2 regions of the Rhizobium sp. AG855 genome follow, and region 1 is predicted to be linked to the other one. Evidence: predicted binding sites of a transcription regulator. Region 1 holds the regulator's gene; the other holds the start of a gene.

Region 1 (7,796 bases):
GGAACGAAGTCAAGGATCGCCTGGATGCCGCCGGCACCGGTCTGTCCGGTGGTCAGCAGCAGCGCCTGTGCATCGCACGTGCGGTTGCCGTCAGCCCGGAAGTCATCCTGATGGACGAGCCCTGTTCGGCGCTCGACCCGATCGCGACCGCCAAGGTCGAGGAACTGATCCACGAACTGCGCGAGAACTACACGATCGTCATCGTCACGCACTCGATGCAGCAGGCTGCCCGCGTCTCCCAGCGCACGGCCATGTTCCACCTGGGCGAGCTCGTCGAAGAAAACGACACCGACAAGATGTTCACCAACCCGGACGACCAGCGCACGCAGGACTACATCATGGGCCGCTTCGGCTGAGTTTTCTCGGTCACATCAGGCTCTCTTCAACATCAAGGATTAGGCTATGGCTTCCTCACACATCTATTCGGCCTTCGACGAGGAACTGAAATTTCTGATGCGCCGCATCTCCGAGATGGGCGGTCTTGCGGAGCAGATGGTCGCTGAAAGCGTACGTTCGTTGGTCAATTCCGACGCAGCACTCGCCCAGAAGGTCATCTCCGACGACGTCGTCATGGACGCGATGGAAAAGGAAATCGGCGAAAAGGCCGTTGTCACCATCGCCAAGCGCCAGCCGGTCGCATCGGATCTTCGTGAAATCATCGGTGCCCTTCGCATCGCCGCCGACCTTGAGCGCGTCGGCGATCTCGGCAAGAGCAATTCGAAGCGTGTCGTTGCCATCCAGGCAACGGGCGTGCCGCGCAAGCTCGCCCGTGGCCTCGAACATCTCTCCGACCTGGCACTCGCCCAGCTCAAGGAAGTGCTCGACGTCTACACGACTCGCTCTGCCGAGAAGGCGAAGTCGATCCGTGACCGCGACGAGGAGATCGATGCGATCTACACCTCGCTGTTCCGCGAACTGTTGACCTACATGATGGAAGATCCGCGCAACATCACCAGCTGCACGCATCTTCTGTTCTGCGCCAAGAACATCGAGCGCATCGGCGACCACGCAACGAACATCGCCGAGACGATCTATTACATGACCACCGGTGCGGTTCCCGAAGGCGAACGCCCGAAGGAAGACCTGACGTCTTCCGTCGGCGCGATCAACGAATGAGCCGTGGCCGCAGCGAGGTAATGGTTTGATGCAGCCGAAAATTGCCGTCGTCGAAGACGAGGAGGCGCTGAGCGTGCTCCTGCGTTACAATCTGGAGTCGGAAGGATACGAGGTCGAGACGATCTTGCGCGGCGACGAGGCCGAGATCCGTCTGCAGGAACGGGTGCCGGACCTGCTGATCCTCGACTGGATGCTCCCGGGCGTTTCCGGCATCGAGCTCTGCCGGCGCCTGCGCGTTCGTCCGGAGACCGAGCGCCTGCCGATCATCATGCTGACGGCGCGTGGCGAGGAAAGCGAGCGGGTACGCGGTCTGGCGACGGGTGCGGACGACTATGTCGTCAAGCCGTTCTCGACGCCGGAACTGATGGCCCGTGTCAAGGCGATGCTGCGACGGGCAAAGCCCGAAGTGCTGTCGAGCGTCCTGCGTTGCGGCGACATCGAGCTTGATCGCGAAACCCATCGCGTTCATCGCAAGAGCCGCGAAGTTCGCCTCGGCCCGACCGAGTTCCGCCTTCTCGAGTTCCTCATGACATCGCCCGGTCGCGTCTTCTCTCGCTCGCAGCTGCTGGATGGCGTCTGGGGCCACGATATCTATGTCGATGAACGCACCGTCGACGTGCATGTCGGGCGTCTGCGCAAGGCTCTGAACTTCTCCAACATGCAGGATGTCATCCGCACCGTTCGCGGCGCGGGCTACTCCATGGAAGCATGATTTGCCCGGAAGGATATGTGTTCGGAGGGCTCCCACCGGCTGAGACATCAGGGCTTTGCGAATAAAGTGCTGTTTGATCAGCGCGTTGCGAAACGTTCGCGGTAAAAAGAGGGCGTGATACTCAACCGCTTCTGGAAAACCCTGTGAAGCGTATCCAAGCTGCCGAAACCGGATCGTTCTGCAATTCGTGCAAGCGGCCAATCCGAGCTTTCCAGCAGTAGCTTCGCTCGATCGATCCGGATGGTTTCGACGAACTGCGCAGGCGTCGTTCCGGTCTGCTTGCGGAAGGCGCGCGAAAAGCTGCGTTCGCTCATTCCGCATCGCGCCGCGAGGGCCGGGCCCGAGAAGTCGCCAACCGGATTCCCGATGATATCGTGGAGGAGCGATCGCAAGCGAGGCGCCACGTCGCTTTGGATGGCAAGGCTGCTGCTGAACTGCGACTGCCCTCCTGGGCGCCGCATGAAAAGAACCATCTGACGGGCCACAGCCAGAGCAACTTTGTGGCCGAAATCGGCTTCGATCATCGACAGCGAAAGGTCGATGCCTGCGGTGATGCCTGCTGATGTGAAAACGGGCGGATCCGCGACGAAGATTGCATCTGGTTCGACGACAGCCTGTGGGCAGAGTTTTTCGAGCAGTGCGACCGAAGCCCAATGAGTGGTCGCCCTCTTGCCATTAAGATAGCCGCCGGCGGCCAATACAAAGGCTCCGGTACAGACGCTGGCCAGACGACGGGTTGCCGAGATCCGAGTGGACAGCCAAGGCAGCAGGTCCGAGTTGAAAATCAGATCGCGAAGCGCGTCTTCGCTGCCTCCGGGAACGATGATCGTGTCCAGGTCGGAGGGGAGATCCCGCAAGGCGATCGCTCCCCCCAGACTCAGGCCAGTCAGGCCACTGCAGGATACCGGCCCGCCCAAGGGAGATGCGAGGATGATTTCGTAGGATTGCCCGGCATCCGTCAGATGCTGGTTGGCAATCGCAAACGCTTCCATCGGCCCGACGACATCCAGTGCCTGGACACCATCATAGCCAATAAACGCAATCTTCCGGTGTGAAGAGACGCCCATCATCATTGGCTCAAATTGCGATATGTTTGACATTTTGGCCAGCCCTCCACACCGGTAATCTGCGTCTGGAAAGCAATCCGGAGATGACTGTGATCAGACCAGGCCTTATCCTTGCGACGCTCGCATTGAGTTGCATCTTGGCGGGAGCGACATTGTCGTCACAATCCGCTCCAGAAGTTTCTGGCGTGGAAGTGCCTCAACCCAAAGCCGGGCGGCTGCGCCCTCTTGTTGCAATCGTGGCTGATAATGCCGGGACGGAGACGACGGACCTCATCGTCCCCTATGGTGTCTTGAAGGAAGCTGACGTGGCCGACGTCATCATCGTTTCCAGCAAACCTGGTCCTGTGACGTTGATGCCGGCGCTCACCATTGAGGCAGACATGACGATCGCGGAATTCGACAGGCGTTACCGGCAAGGAGCCGACATCGTCGTCATCCCCGCCCTGCATGACAGCGAAAATGAAGCGATCGTCGAATGGGTTTCGCGGCAATACAGAAGCCGGGCCTTCATCATGTCGATATGTGAAGGCGCCTGGGTCGCTGCCAAGGCCGGTATTCTCGATGGGCGACAGGCCACCACGCACTGGTATGCGATGGACAAAATCGCAGCTCGATATCCCAAAGCGGTCTGGGTGCAAAACAAGCGATATGTGGTCGATCAGAACGTCATGACGACGACCGGCGTCACGGCCTCCCTCCCGGCCAGCCTCGCACTTGTCGAAGGCATCGCCGATGAGCGTACCGCAAGTGCGACGGCTGCGCATTTCGGGGTAACGGCTCTCGGACCGCTGGCATGGAGCCCCGAACACGATAGCGCCTCTTTCCACGTGACAAGCGGCAGGATTGGCTTGATCATGTGGAACTATCTGGCCTTCTGGCGACATCAAACCCTGGACGTTGCAGTCTTTCCCGGTGTCAACGAGGTCGCACTTGCGCTTGTATCCGACGCCTGGTCGAGAACCTATCGTTCGAAGGTCGTCGCGACCTCCTCTGCCGCTTCGGTTCGTACGCATTACGGCCTTCATCTCATTTCGGACCGAACTCCCGCCGGTGAGGCAGCCATTACCATATTAGATGAACCGGCTTTGGGGCAGTTTGACCAGGCGCTTGACGACATCGAGAAGCGTTATGGAAAACGAACAAAGGACGTCGTGGCACTTCAACTCGAATACGAAAAATGAAGGCTCGACCCAACGAAGTTCGTCTTCTCTGCAAAGGCAAAAGGCCTTTAGACCATGTCCGTTGAGCAGAGAATGAGCTTGGGCAGATTTCTTCATGTCTCAAAGGCGAAACGAAAACGGGCCCCGAAGGGCCCGTCCGGTATTCGATGCGTCTGCTATCAGCGTGCGGCCTTGCGGCGTTCGCTGACCGGCTGGTAGGCGAGCTTCGCGTGATAGGTGCAATAGGGCGAAGCGTCGCTGATTTCGCAGCCGCAGAAATGGAAGTCGTCCTTCATCGGATCGCCGATCGGCCACTTGCAGGTGCGTTCCGTCAGTTCCGTCAGCGCCAGGCGGCGCGAGATCGGCACGACAACGTTGAGCGGACGGCTGACTTCGATCTCCTGGAAGGCGTCGACTTCGACTTCTTCCTTGAGCATGGTGGCGCCGGCAGCACGGGTCACGGTGCGGGTGGTTGCAGCTGCCGGGCGCGCCTGAAAATTCGCCGGGCGCTGGGTCGTCGCAGTGCGCTTGGCAGGACGGGCAGAAGAGGAGCTGCCGCCGGCTTTCGCACGACCAGGCAGGTTCAGTCGGTGCACCTTGCCGATGACGGCATTTCGGCTCACGCCGCCCAGTTGTGCTGCAATCTGGCTCGCGCTCAGGCCTTCGGCCCAGAGACGCTTGAGTTTTTCAACCCGCTCATCAGTCCAATTCATGCCATACTTCTCCGCCGCTCGCGTGTGTCATGGCAGAATCCGTCACCGTTGCTTCGAACGAATTCGAAACAAAACCGCCTCGTAACTGTCGGTGATCACTTCCGCCGCATGCAATCTCTTAATGAAATTTAACCTAGTGGCAGGCCGACTCTGTGACAAGAGTCGCAGGAATCATCTGGAATCGATTTCGTGGTTTTCCCCAACTTGCTTCCCGAGTGAGTCAAGTATGCAACAGGTGGAATCTGCCATGGGACTCGCGTGGCGTCGCCGGCTGGGTCGCACGGCCAAAACGGAGTTTTCCGCAAGTTTCGTTGACATTGCAGGGTTAAATGCAGATAGTGCCCACGCCGCCGCAAGGCGGCATTTTTAATTGTCGAAAGCCCATCGAGGCTGAATTCCCGCAGCAGCAGCGGGGCTCCAGAAGGATGACGAACGCCATGGCCGAAGCAACGCCCCTCTACCAGACCTACAATCGGGCGCCACTGCGTTTCGAGCGAGGCGAGGGCGTGTGGCTGGAGACCGAGAGCGGCGAGCGTTACCTCGATTTCGCAGCCGGCGTTGCCGTGACCTCCGTCGGCCACGGTCACCCGCATGTGGTGGGCGCTCTGAAGGATCAGGCGGACAAGGTCTGGCATCTGTCGAACCTCTACGAGGTTCCGGGGCAGGAGACGCTTGCCCGCCGCCTGACGGAAGCAACGTTCGCCGATCGCGTCTTCTTCACGAATTCCGGTGCGGAGGCGCTGGAATGCGCCATCAAGACCGCGCGCCGCTACCATTTTGCCAAGGGGCACCCGGAGAAGTTCCATATCATCACGATGGAAGGCGCCTTCCACGGCCGCACCATCGCAACGATCGCAGCCGGCGGACAGGAAAAATATCTGGAAGGGTTCGGGCCGAAGGCGCCGGGCTTCGACCAGGTGCCCTTCGGTGATCTCGATGCCGTCAAGGCTGCCATCACGGAAGCGACGGCCGGCATCCTTGTCGAGCCGGTGCAGGGTGAGGGCGGTATCCGGCCGATCCCCGTCGAGATGCTGAAGGCCCTGCGGTCCATTTGCGATGAGCACGGACTGCTCCTGATCCTCGACGAAGTCCAGTGCGGCGTCGGCCGTACCGGCAAGCTCTTTGCCCATGAATGGGCCGGCATCACGCCCGATCTCATGGCCGTGGCCAAGGGTATCGGCGGCGGCTTCCCGCTTGGCGCCTGCCTGGCAACGGAAGACGCGGCCTATGGCATGAAACCCGGAACCCATGGTTCGACCTATGGCGGCAATCCGCTTGCCATGGCAGTCGGCAATGCCGTTCTGGACGTCGTGATGGCCGAAGGCTTCCTCGACCACGTTCGCGACGTCGCCCTCGTCTTCCGCCAAGGCCTGGCGTCACTCGGTGATCGTTATCCCGATGTCATCGAGGAGGTGCGCGGCGAGGGCCTGATGCTTGGCATGAAGGCCAAGGTGCCAAACACCGAACTCCTGATGGCCATGCGCGACGAGCATCTGCTCGGCGTACCCGCCGGCGACAACGTGATCCGCCTGCTGCCGCCGCTGACCGTCACCGCTGCCGAAGCCCGTGAGGGCATCGCCCGCATCGAGCGCGCCGCCGAACACATCAGGGCCAAGGCCGCCGCAACCGCGTAAGTGCAAGACAGGTATCATCAATGGCATCCCCGAAGCATTTCCTCGATCTCTCTGCCGTATCCGCCCAGGACCTGCGTCACATGCTGGACGATGCGCGCACGCGCAAACAGGCCACCAAGGCCGGCAACGCCGACAAGCCGCTGGCGGGCAAGATGCTCGCGATGATCTTCGAGAAACCCTCGACCCGTACCCGCGTCTCCTTCGATGTCGGCATGCGCCAGCTGGGCGGCGAGACGCTGTTCCTCTCCGGCACCGAAATGCAGCTCGGCCGCGCGGAAACCATTGGCGATACCGCCAAGGTTCTGTCGCGCTACGTCGACGCCATCATGATCCGCACGACCGATCATGCGCGCCTGCTGGAACTGGCCGAACATGCAACCGTACCTGTCATCAACGCGCTGACCGATCTGACGCATCCCTGCCAGATCATGGCGGACATCCTCACCGTCGAGGAGCATCGCGGCCCGATCGCCGGCAAGACGCTCGCCTGGACAGGCGACGGCAACAATGTTCTGCATTCGCTGGTCGAAGGCTCGGCCCGCTTCGGCTACAAGATGAATATGGCGGTGCCCCTGGGATCCGAGCCGGATGACAAGATCCTCAACTGGGCGCGCAACAACGGCGGCGAGATCATGCTCTGCCATGATGCCGACCGGGCTGTCGCTGGCGCTGACGCCGTGATCACCGACACCTGGGTGTCGATGAACCAGGAGCACAAGGCGCGTGGCCATAACGTCTTCCAGCCCTTCCAGGTAAATGCCGACCTGATGAAGAAGGCCAAGGAAGAGGCGCTCTTCCTCCACTGCCTGCCGGCGCATCGCGGCGAGGAAGTGACGGACGAGGTGATCGATGGCGCCCAGTCCGTGGTCTTCGACGAGGCGGAAAACCGCCTTCATGCGCAGAAGTCCATTCTGGCCTGGTGCCTCGGCGCCATCTGAGGCGTGAGACCGGCGGCCGGGCGCTGACTTGACCTTTGGCACAGGTGATCCCATCTGTGCGCTTTCTGATCGGGCTGCTCAAGCCCTGCGATTGGGCGTTCCGGCGCCAGGAGTAAATTCATGTCGAACAGACAAGCAGAACTCGGCGAATTTGGTTTCGCCGGTGACGATAGCGTGGTGCCCTTTCAGGTCGAGGGACTTGATGTCCGCGGTCGTGCGGTGCAGCTGGGGCCGCTGGTCAACACCATTCTCGATCGCCACGCCTACCCGGCACCTGTCGCCCGCCTTCTGGCGGAAGCGATCGTGCTGACGGTGCTCATCGGCACCTCCTTGAAATTCGAAGGGAAGTTCACCGTGCAGACCAAGGGCGACGGCCCGGTCGACCTTCTGGTCGCCGACTTCACGTCGCCCGAAAGTGTCCGCGCCTATGCCCGCTTCAACGAGGAGGCTCTCGCC
Region 2 (7,796 bases), 2.6 Mb from region 1:
GCTGAACGCCGGTGTGGAGGCTGCTCGCGCCGGAGACGCCGGCAAGGGGTTTGCGGTCGTCGCCCAGGAAGTCCGTGAGCTCGCCCAGCGTTCAGCCCAGGCGGCCCGCGAGATCAAGGATCTGATCCGCAGTTCCACCCAGCAGGTCGGGACCGGTGTCGATCTCGTCGCCCGCACCGGCAAGGCGTTGGAAATGATCGAGGAATGCGTGGCGGTGGTGAACGGTCACATCGACGCGATCGCGGTTTCGGCCCAGGAACAGTCCACCGGGCTTGTGCAGGTCAACAGCGCCGTCAACCAGATCGATCAGCAGACCCAGCAGAATGCCGCCATGGCCGAAGAGGCAACCGCTGCCTCGAACGCCTTGGCCGCCGAGGCGGTGACCCTGCGCGACCTCATTGGCCATTTCAACCTGATGGCCGGTTCCGCAGATCAGGTCCGCAGGACCTCCGGCGCGCAAGCCGACAGGCGCGCCGCCTGACGGCAGGACTTTGGCAGGCGGCCGGGGAGGATTTCGGTCCGGCCGCCTGTTCGCGACGCGCCATGACGGGTGTCTGGTTGTCGCGCTTCGCCCGATATGCGAAGACACCGGCATGGACGACAGCCTGCTTTCCCCGATCGATGCGCCGTCGGCGCTCCATGCCCTTTTTCGTGACGACAAGACAGGCCGGAGCCTGCTGTTCGCAGATCCGCAGGACCTCGTCGTCGTGCGCAGGGCGGACGAGATCAAGCCGACAATCGAAAGATTGGAGCGCGCCCGGCGGGCCGGGAAATGGCTGGCGGGATATCTTTCCTACGAAGCCGGTTTCGCCTTCGAGGAGAAGCTTGCGCCGCTCATCGTCGAGGGGCGGGATACACCGCTCATCGCGATCGGCATATTCGACGGTCCGGCCCCGGCCGATCACCCTCTGGCGCAGCCGCCATCCAACATTCCGAATGCGCCCTTTCTCAGCGAGCCGCGCGCCGGTTGGGACTTTGATGCCTATCGCACCCGTTTCGAGCGCCTGCATGAGCACCTGCGCAAGGGGGACTGTTACCAAGCCAACCTGACCATGCCCGTGGAAGCCCGCTGGTCGGGCGATCCGCGTGCCGCCTTCTGGTCGCTGGTCGGGCGCCAGCCGGTGCATTATGGCGCCCTCATCGATTTCGGTGATCCCGTCATTCTCTCCCGCTCGCCGGAACTGTTCTTTTCCGTCGATGAAGACGGCTTCATCGAGACCCGGCCGATGAAGGGCACGGCGGCGCGCGGCGCAACGCCCGAGGAGGACGCGGCGATCATCGCGGCCATGCTGGACGATGAGAAGACCCAGGCCGAAAACCGGATGATCGTTGATCTCCTGCGCAACGACGTCTCGGTGATCTCCGAAGTCGGCACCTTGTCGGTTCCGAAGCTTTTTGTGATCGAGACCTATCCGACCGTGCACCAGATGGTGAGCCATGTCCGTGCAAAGCTGTTGCCCGACGTCGGGCTGCCCGAGATCATCGCCGCCCTCTTCCCCTGCGGCTCGGTGACGGGTGCGCCGAAGATGTGGGCGATGCGCATTCTGCATGAACTGGAGGCCGGTCCCCGCGACGTCTATTGCGGCGCGATCGGATGGTGCGATCCGCAAGGACCGATGCGTTTTTCCGTGGCCATTCGCACCCTCTCCCTTTTCAAGGGCGGTCGGGCAGTCTTCAATGTCGGCGGCGGCATCGTCTTCGATTCGAAGGCAGAGGCCGAGTATCAGGAATGCCTCTTGAAGGCCCGTTTTGCCCTGGGGGATCAATGGATTTCTCGCTGATCGAGACGATGCGGTGGCAGCCGGATGCGGGCTTCCTCAGGCTCGACCAGCATCTGCGCCGGCTTGCACGGTCTGCCGACGCGCTCGGTTTTCGCCAGCCGCAGGATGCGCGTGGCAAACTGGAGAAGGAAGTCTCCGGCGACACGCCGCTGCGCGTGCGCCTGGTGATGAGCTTTCGCGGGAAGATCGAGATCACCACGAGCCCTTACATTGCCGAAGCCGAAGAGGCGGTCTGGCGGGTGAAGGTTGCGAAGACGCGGCTGCAATCGGAGGACAGCCTCTTTCGTCACAAGACGACCCGCCGTGAGCCTTATGAGGCGGCCCGCGCGGAGTTCACCAAGGACGAGGCGGATGAGGTGATCCTGCTCAACGAGCGCGACGAAGTCTGCGAGGGCACGATCACCAACATCTTCGCCGAGGCTGCCGATGGCACGCTGCTGACCCCGCCGCTGACCAGCGGTCTGCTGCCCGGCGTACTTCGGGCCGAACTGATCCGCGAGCGCAGGGCCCGTGGCGAGGTGTTGAAGCTATCCGACCTCAGCCATCGCAAGCTCTTTGTCGGCAACTCCCTGCGCGGACTGATCCGCGCTGAACTCATCGAATAGGACCATCCATGTTCATCCTCTCCCTGACCTATGTGAAGCCGATCGAGGAGGCGGACCGTTTCATGGCGGCGCATATGGACTGGGTCAATGCCGGCTATGAGCGCGGCATGTTCCTGGCGTCAGGCCGGAAGAACCCGCGGACCGGCGGCGTTGTGCTCGCCAAGGGCGACCGTGCGGAAATCGACGCCTATGTCGCGGCCGATCCTTTCACGGTCGAGGGTGTCGCAGTGTATGACGTCACGGAGATCACGGTGACGCGGACGGCAGAGGGCTTGGCCCTGATGAAGGACTGACGGCAGGCGCCAGGCCGCGCTGGCGTTCCCGCCTTGCCGTGCAATACGCGTGAATCAGGTGCGCTGGCCGGCGAGTTCTTCCGACAGCTTCGAGACAATCTCCTGGGCTTCATGGTCGGCCGGATAGACCTCGAGATACCGTTCCCAGGCGTGCAGGGCGCCTTCCTTGCTTCCGCGTTCGGTCAGGATCCCGGCGAGGCCGGCGATCGCGCCAAAATGGCGGGGCTCGAGTTCCAGCACCTTCTCGATGTCTGAGACCGACTTCTTGTAATTGCCCATGGTGAAATGCAGCGTGGCGCGCTGGTTCCAGGCGCCGACGAAATCGGGCTTGAGGGTAATCGCCTGGTCGACGAAATCGAGTGCTGCGGCATTGCGCTTCTCGGCGGCGGCCTTGGCGGACCATTGCATCAGAAGATCGACGGTCGGGCTTTTCGATTCGCTCCAGGCTGCCATGGCGGCGTTGGCAATGACGCGGGCGGCGTCCGGATTGCGCTCGCGCTTCAGCCGGGCCAGCATCTCGTCGATGCTTTCGGGCTGCGGTGCGGCGAGCGGGACCTGTTCGATGGCAGACTGTGCCGGCGGCGGGACGGTCGCGGCAGGGGGCGTCGGCTGCTCCAGCGCCGGCGGGCCCGGCATCGGCTGCTGCGGCATTGGCTGCTGCGGAATGGGCTGGTCTGGCGCCTGTGCCGCCGCATGGCCCGAGACGACCACAGCAGACAGGAACAGGAGGCTCTGGGCGAGTCGCAAAGAAAAACGGCGCATACAGGGAAGGTAATCCCTCAGCGCCGTCTTTCAAATTCAAATCTGCGATATCAACACGCCATTTGATGGCGGGTAACCTGCATGGCAACCGGACCCTTGCGGATCCGGGAGACCTCAGCCCTGGCGGGCCTTGAAGCGCGGGTTTGCCTTGTTGATGATGTAGACGCGACCCTTGCGGCGAACCAGACGGTTGTCGCGATGACGGGCCTTAAGCGCTTTCAGCGAGTTCTTGATCTTCATTTTTCTGGTCCACAACGATTGTCGGGGAATGTGTCATTCACCCACTGTCTGAAACAATCAAAAGCGCGCCGCCGGGCGCGCCCTTGAAGAGTTGGCGGCAATTAGCCCGAGGGAGGCCTGCCTGTCAACCGGTCCGGCGGCATTTGCCCCGCCGAAAAGGCTAAAAAACCCGGCTTATCAGTCGCGGAAAGGCAGGATTTCCGTCACATGGCCCATCTTTCTGCCAGGACGGGCTTCCGTCTTTCCATAGAGATGGACGAGCACGTTCGGCCTGGCGAGCCAGCCGGGGACAGAATCGATGTCGTCGCCGATCAGATTCGTCATCACGCAATCGGAATGCCGGACGGGGTCGCCAAGCGTGAGGCCGGCGACGGCGCGGATGTGCTGTTCGAACTGCGAGACGATGCAGGCAGCCTCCGTCCAGTGGCCGGAATTGTGGACGCGCGGCGCGATCTCGTTGGCGATCAGCTGTCCGTCTTCGAGCACGAAGAACTCCATGCCGACGACGCCGACGTAAGCCAGGCCATCCAGCAGCTTGGTCGCTGCTTCCCGGGCGGCTGTCGCCGTTTCCGGCGTGATCGCGGCGGGCTGGGTCGAGGTGTGCAGGATGCCGTTCCGATGGACGTTTTCCGTCGGGTCGTAACAACGCACCTGGCCGTCGAGACTGCGGGCGGCGATGATCGAGATTTCGCGCACGAAAGGCACGAAGCTTTCGAGGATCAGCGGCACCGAGCCGAGGGCCGCATAGGCGCCGTCGGCTGCGTCACCCTTGCGGAAGACCTTCTGGCCCTTGCCGTCGTAACCGAGCCGGCAGGTCTTCAACACGCCTTCGCCGCCGAAATCGGCAAGGGCTGCCTCCAGTTCTGCCTGGCTATTGACGGCATGGAAGCGCGCGGTCTCGATGCCTGAGGCATTGAGGAAGCGTTTTTCCGTCAGGCGGTCCTGAGCGACTTCCAGCGCCTTGGGCGGCGGATAGACCGGGACGCTTCGTGCCAGATGTTCGGCGGCCGAGACGGGGACGTTTTCGAATTCATAGGTGACGACGTCGCAGAGGGAAGCCAGTTCACCAAGCGCTGCCGGATCGTCATAAGCTGCGGTGACCTGCCGGTTGGCGACCTGCGCTGCCGGGCTGTCCGCCTGCGGCTCGAGGATCACCGTGCGGAAGTTGAGGCGGGCGGCCGCCATGGCCAGCATGCGGCCGAGCTGGCCGCCGCCGATGATGCCGATCGTGCGAACAGTCATGGGGTCTCGTCCATGGGGTATTCGGCAACCGCTGCCGCCTGTCGGGCGATCCAGTCATCGAGGCGGTCGGTGAGTTCTTCGTCATGCAGGGCGAGAACGCGCGCCGCAAGCAGGGCGGCATTGACCGCGCCGGCACGGCCGATGGCGAGTGTGCCGACCGGAATGCCGGCCGGCATCTGGACGATGGAATAGAGGCTGTCGAGGCCGGACATGGATTTCGACTGGACCGGCACGCCGAAGACCGGCAGGGGCGACAGCGAGGCCACCATCCCAGGAAGATGGGCCGCACCGCCGGCGCCGGCGATGATCACCTGGAAGCCTTCATCGCGTGCGCCCTTGGCAAAGGCATACATCCGGTCGGGCGTGCGATGTGCCGAAACGATGCGCGCCTCGTAGGAAACACCGAGCGCATCGAGCGTGTCTGCGGCGTTTTTCATGGTTTCCCAGTCGGACTGGCTTCCCATGATGATGGCGACGGGCGGGCAGTCAGCTGTCATGCTCACGTCCTTCTGGCTCAGGCAATGATGTCGGGAATGATCTGGTCCTCGAGCGCGGTGATCCGGTCCTTGAGTGCCAGTTTCTTCTTCTTCATCCGCTGGATTCTGAGGGCTTCACAGCCGGTCGCGATCATCGCATTGATTGCCGCGTCGTAGTCCTCGTGCTCCTGGCGAAGCCGCGCCAGCGAGAGCCGGATGTCAGCCTGTTCCTGATCGGCCATCTTGTTCCCCATCTTCGCCCTGTGGCTCACCGTTTAAGGATGGCCGTTGGATTCGCGCAAGCTCCTATCATCAAATACCGGTAACGGGAAGTTATCCTTGTCCCTCATTTTCAGGGGTCGAAATCACGAAATCGCCTTCGACAAACCGCATTTCTCGTGTCACATTACTTTCGTAAAGCCTGAAACTCCAGCGGATGAGGGCTGGAGGTAGGCGACAAGGAAGGACGTATCAAATGACCATACAGGCTCATCTTGACTCGCTGCAGAAGAAGCATGGTGCACTGGAAGACCAGCTCCATGACGCGCTGGCATCCCCCTCCGTCGACGACCGGCAGATCGCCGAACTGAAGCGTCTGAAACTGCGCCTCAAAGATGAAATGGAGCGCCTGAGGGCGTCCACCCGCCACTAACCTTCCATGCCGGCTGCGCCGGGATCCAATTGCCCCTGCGGCCTCCCAGAGATCCCGATGTATTCATGAAGCAGCCCTACCATTCCCCCGCCCCGGAGTTCCCAAGGACTTCGGGGCTTTTCTTTGCCTGGAATTCAGGGAAAAGGAGGCGTGGTCAGGACCAGAACTGGTCGAGCCAGATGTTCATGCGGTCGAAGCCCGGCTTTCTCACGCTGTAGAAGCGGCGGGTTCCCTCGGCGGTCACCTCGACAAGCCCGGCATCGAGCAGGGCCTTCAGGTGCTGGGAGACGGCGGGACGGCTGATCGGTAGGCGGCTTGCCAGATCGTTCACGGTTTTCGCGCCCCGGCGCAGATCCTCGAGGATATGCCGCCGGTTCGGGTCTGCGATCGCCGTGAAAGGATCCGCGTTCGTCATGGGCGAACGTTATGTCAAAGGCCGGCATCCGGCAAGCGCCGATGTGCGGTGCAGCAAGGGAAGGAGACTACAGGCCCATGAGGCCTGTGCTGCCGTCGTAGAAGAGTTTCGCGCCGGCGATCAGGACCATGCCATACATCAGGGGATAGAAGATCTTCGGCTTCATGTAGTGCACCACCTTGGCGCCGATCAGCGTGGAGACGAGCGCCACTGGGAGCAGCATGGCCGACAAGGTCAGATTGGTGCTGTCGAGTTCGCCGAGAGCGAAATAGGGGATGACCTTGATGGCGTTGAGGATGGCGAAGAAGCGGGTCGACATGCCGGTATAGGTCTTCGGATCGAGCTTCAGCGGCAGGGTGTAGACCTGGAAGGGCGGGCCGCCGGCATGGGCGACGAAGCTGGAATAACCGGCGAGCGCGCCCCAGAAGGAGCCCGCAACGGGACGTTCCGGTGCCGCCGGCTTTTCGACGCCATCCCGGCTGGCATAACTTTCGATGAAATAGCGGAGCGCGAAGATCAGCGAGATGCCGCCCAGAACGAGGCGCATGGCATTCGGCGAGACCAGCGTCGACGTCGCCCAGCCGAGAATGATGCCGATGATGGCGCCCGGCAGCATGACGAAGAGCGTTGCCCGGTTGTTGTGGCGGCGCCAGGCCCAGAGCGCGACCGCGTCCATCACCAGGAGGATCGGCAAGAAGATCGCCGCGGCTTGCATGGGCGGCACGGCGATCGCCAGCAGGGGAACCCCGATCAGGGCGAAAGCACCTCCAAGCCCTCCTTTGGACAGGCCAACCAGGGCGACAGCGGGAATGGCGACGGCATAGAAGTTCGGGTCTGTCAGCATTGATCGGTTGATCCTTTCGGAAGAGCGGTCTATCGGATTTATCGAGATAAAACGAGGACGAATTCCGCTGTCGTGGAAATGTCCCGCAAACGGATATAGCCGCATGACCGAAGACCGCTGCCGCCTCGTCCTCATCGTCCCTGACATTGCCGATCCGGCTATGCGCTGCGAAACGGTGGCCAATGCGCTGCGCGGCGGAGACGTGGCCTCCGTCATCATCCCGCAATACGGGCTGGATGACGGCGAGTTCCAGAAACATGCCGAATTGCTCGTGCCTGTGATCCAGGAGGCGGGGGCTGCGGCGCTCATCGTCGACAACAGCCGTGTCGCCGGTCGGGTCAAGGCCGATGGCCTGCATATCACCGGCAATGCCGAAGCCTTGGCCGAGGCCGTGGAGAAACACCAGCCGAAGCTCATCGTCGGCGGTGGCAATGCCATGGATCGGCATCATGCGCTCGAGGTCGGCGAGACGCAGCCGGACTATAT

What was found. The regulator PhoB, encoded in region 1, activates phosphate uptake and scavenging genes when phosphate is short. The targets are predictions, from matches to a motif close to TGTCATNNANCTGTCAT.
Region 2: a site for PhoB is predicted at 5,799-5,815, ahead of DFO46_RS02710 (DUF465 domain-containing protein). Genes of this name have one in related genera too.

Annotation. Positions count from the first base shown of each region.
Region 1 covers NZ_RAQG01000003.1:3,181,046-3,188,841, reverse strand. Annotated here, with positions in the region: gene pstB (phosphate ABC transporter ATP-binding protein PstB) at 1-356, shown strand, start outside; gene phoU (phosphate signaling complex protein PhoU) at 403-1,116, shown strand; gene phoB (phosphate regulon transcriptional regulator PhoB) at 1,145-1,828, shown strand; gene DFO46_RS15670 (helix-turn-helix domain-containing protein) at 1,906-2,928, opposite strand; gene DFO46_RS15665 (DJ-1/PfpI family protein) at 2,901-4,076, shown strand; gene DFO46_RS15660 (GcrA family cell cycle regulator) at 4,235-4,768, opposite strand; gene DFO46_RS15655 (aspartate aminotransferase family protein) at 5,206-6,402, shown strand; gene argF (ornithine carbamoyltransferase) at 6,423-7,340, shown strand; gene DFO46_RS15645 (Hsp33 family molecular chaperone) at 7,461-7,796, shown strand, end outside.
Region 2 covers NZ_RAQG01000003.1:564,022-571,817, forward strand. Annotated here, with positions in the region: gene DFO46_RS02665 (HAMP domain-containing methyl-accepting chemotaxis protein) at 1-481, shown strand, start outside; gene DFO46_RS02670 (aminodeoxychorismate synthase component I) at 594-1,781, shown strand; gene DFO46_RS02675 (aminotransferase class IV family protein) at 1,766-2,386, shown strand; gene DFO46_RS02680 (YciI family protein) at 2,395-2,679, shown strand; gene DFO46_RS02685 (hypothetical protein) at 2,734-3,441, opposite strand; gene ykgO (type B 50S ribosomal protein L36) at 3,556-3,681, opposite strand; gene DFO46_RS02695 (5-(carboxyamino)imidazole ribonucleotide synthase) at 3,859-4,923, opposite strand; gene purE (5-(carboxyamino)imidazole ribonucleotide mutase) at 4,920-5,420, opposite strand; gene DFO46_RS02705 (YdcH family protein) at 5,438-5,641, opposite strand; gene DFO46_RS02710 (DUF465 domain-containing protein) at 5,875-6,051, shown strand; gene DFO46_RS02715 (metalloregulator ArsR/SmtB family transcription factor) at 6,206-6,466, opposite strand; gene DFO46_RS02720 (sulfite exporter TauE/SafE family protein) at 6,534-7,310, opposite strand; gene DFO46_RS02725 (thiamine phosphate synthase) at 7,414-7,796, shown strand, end outside.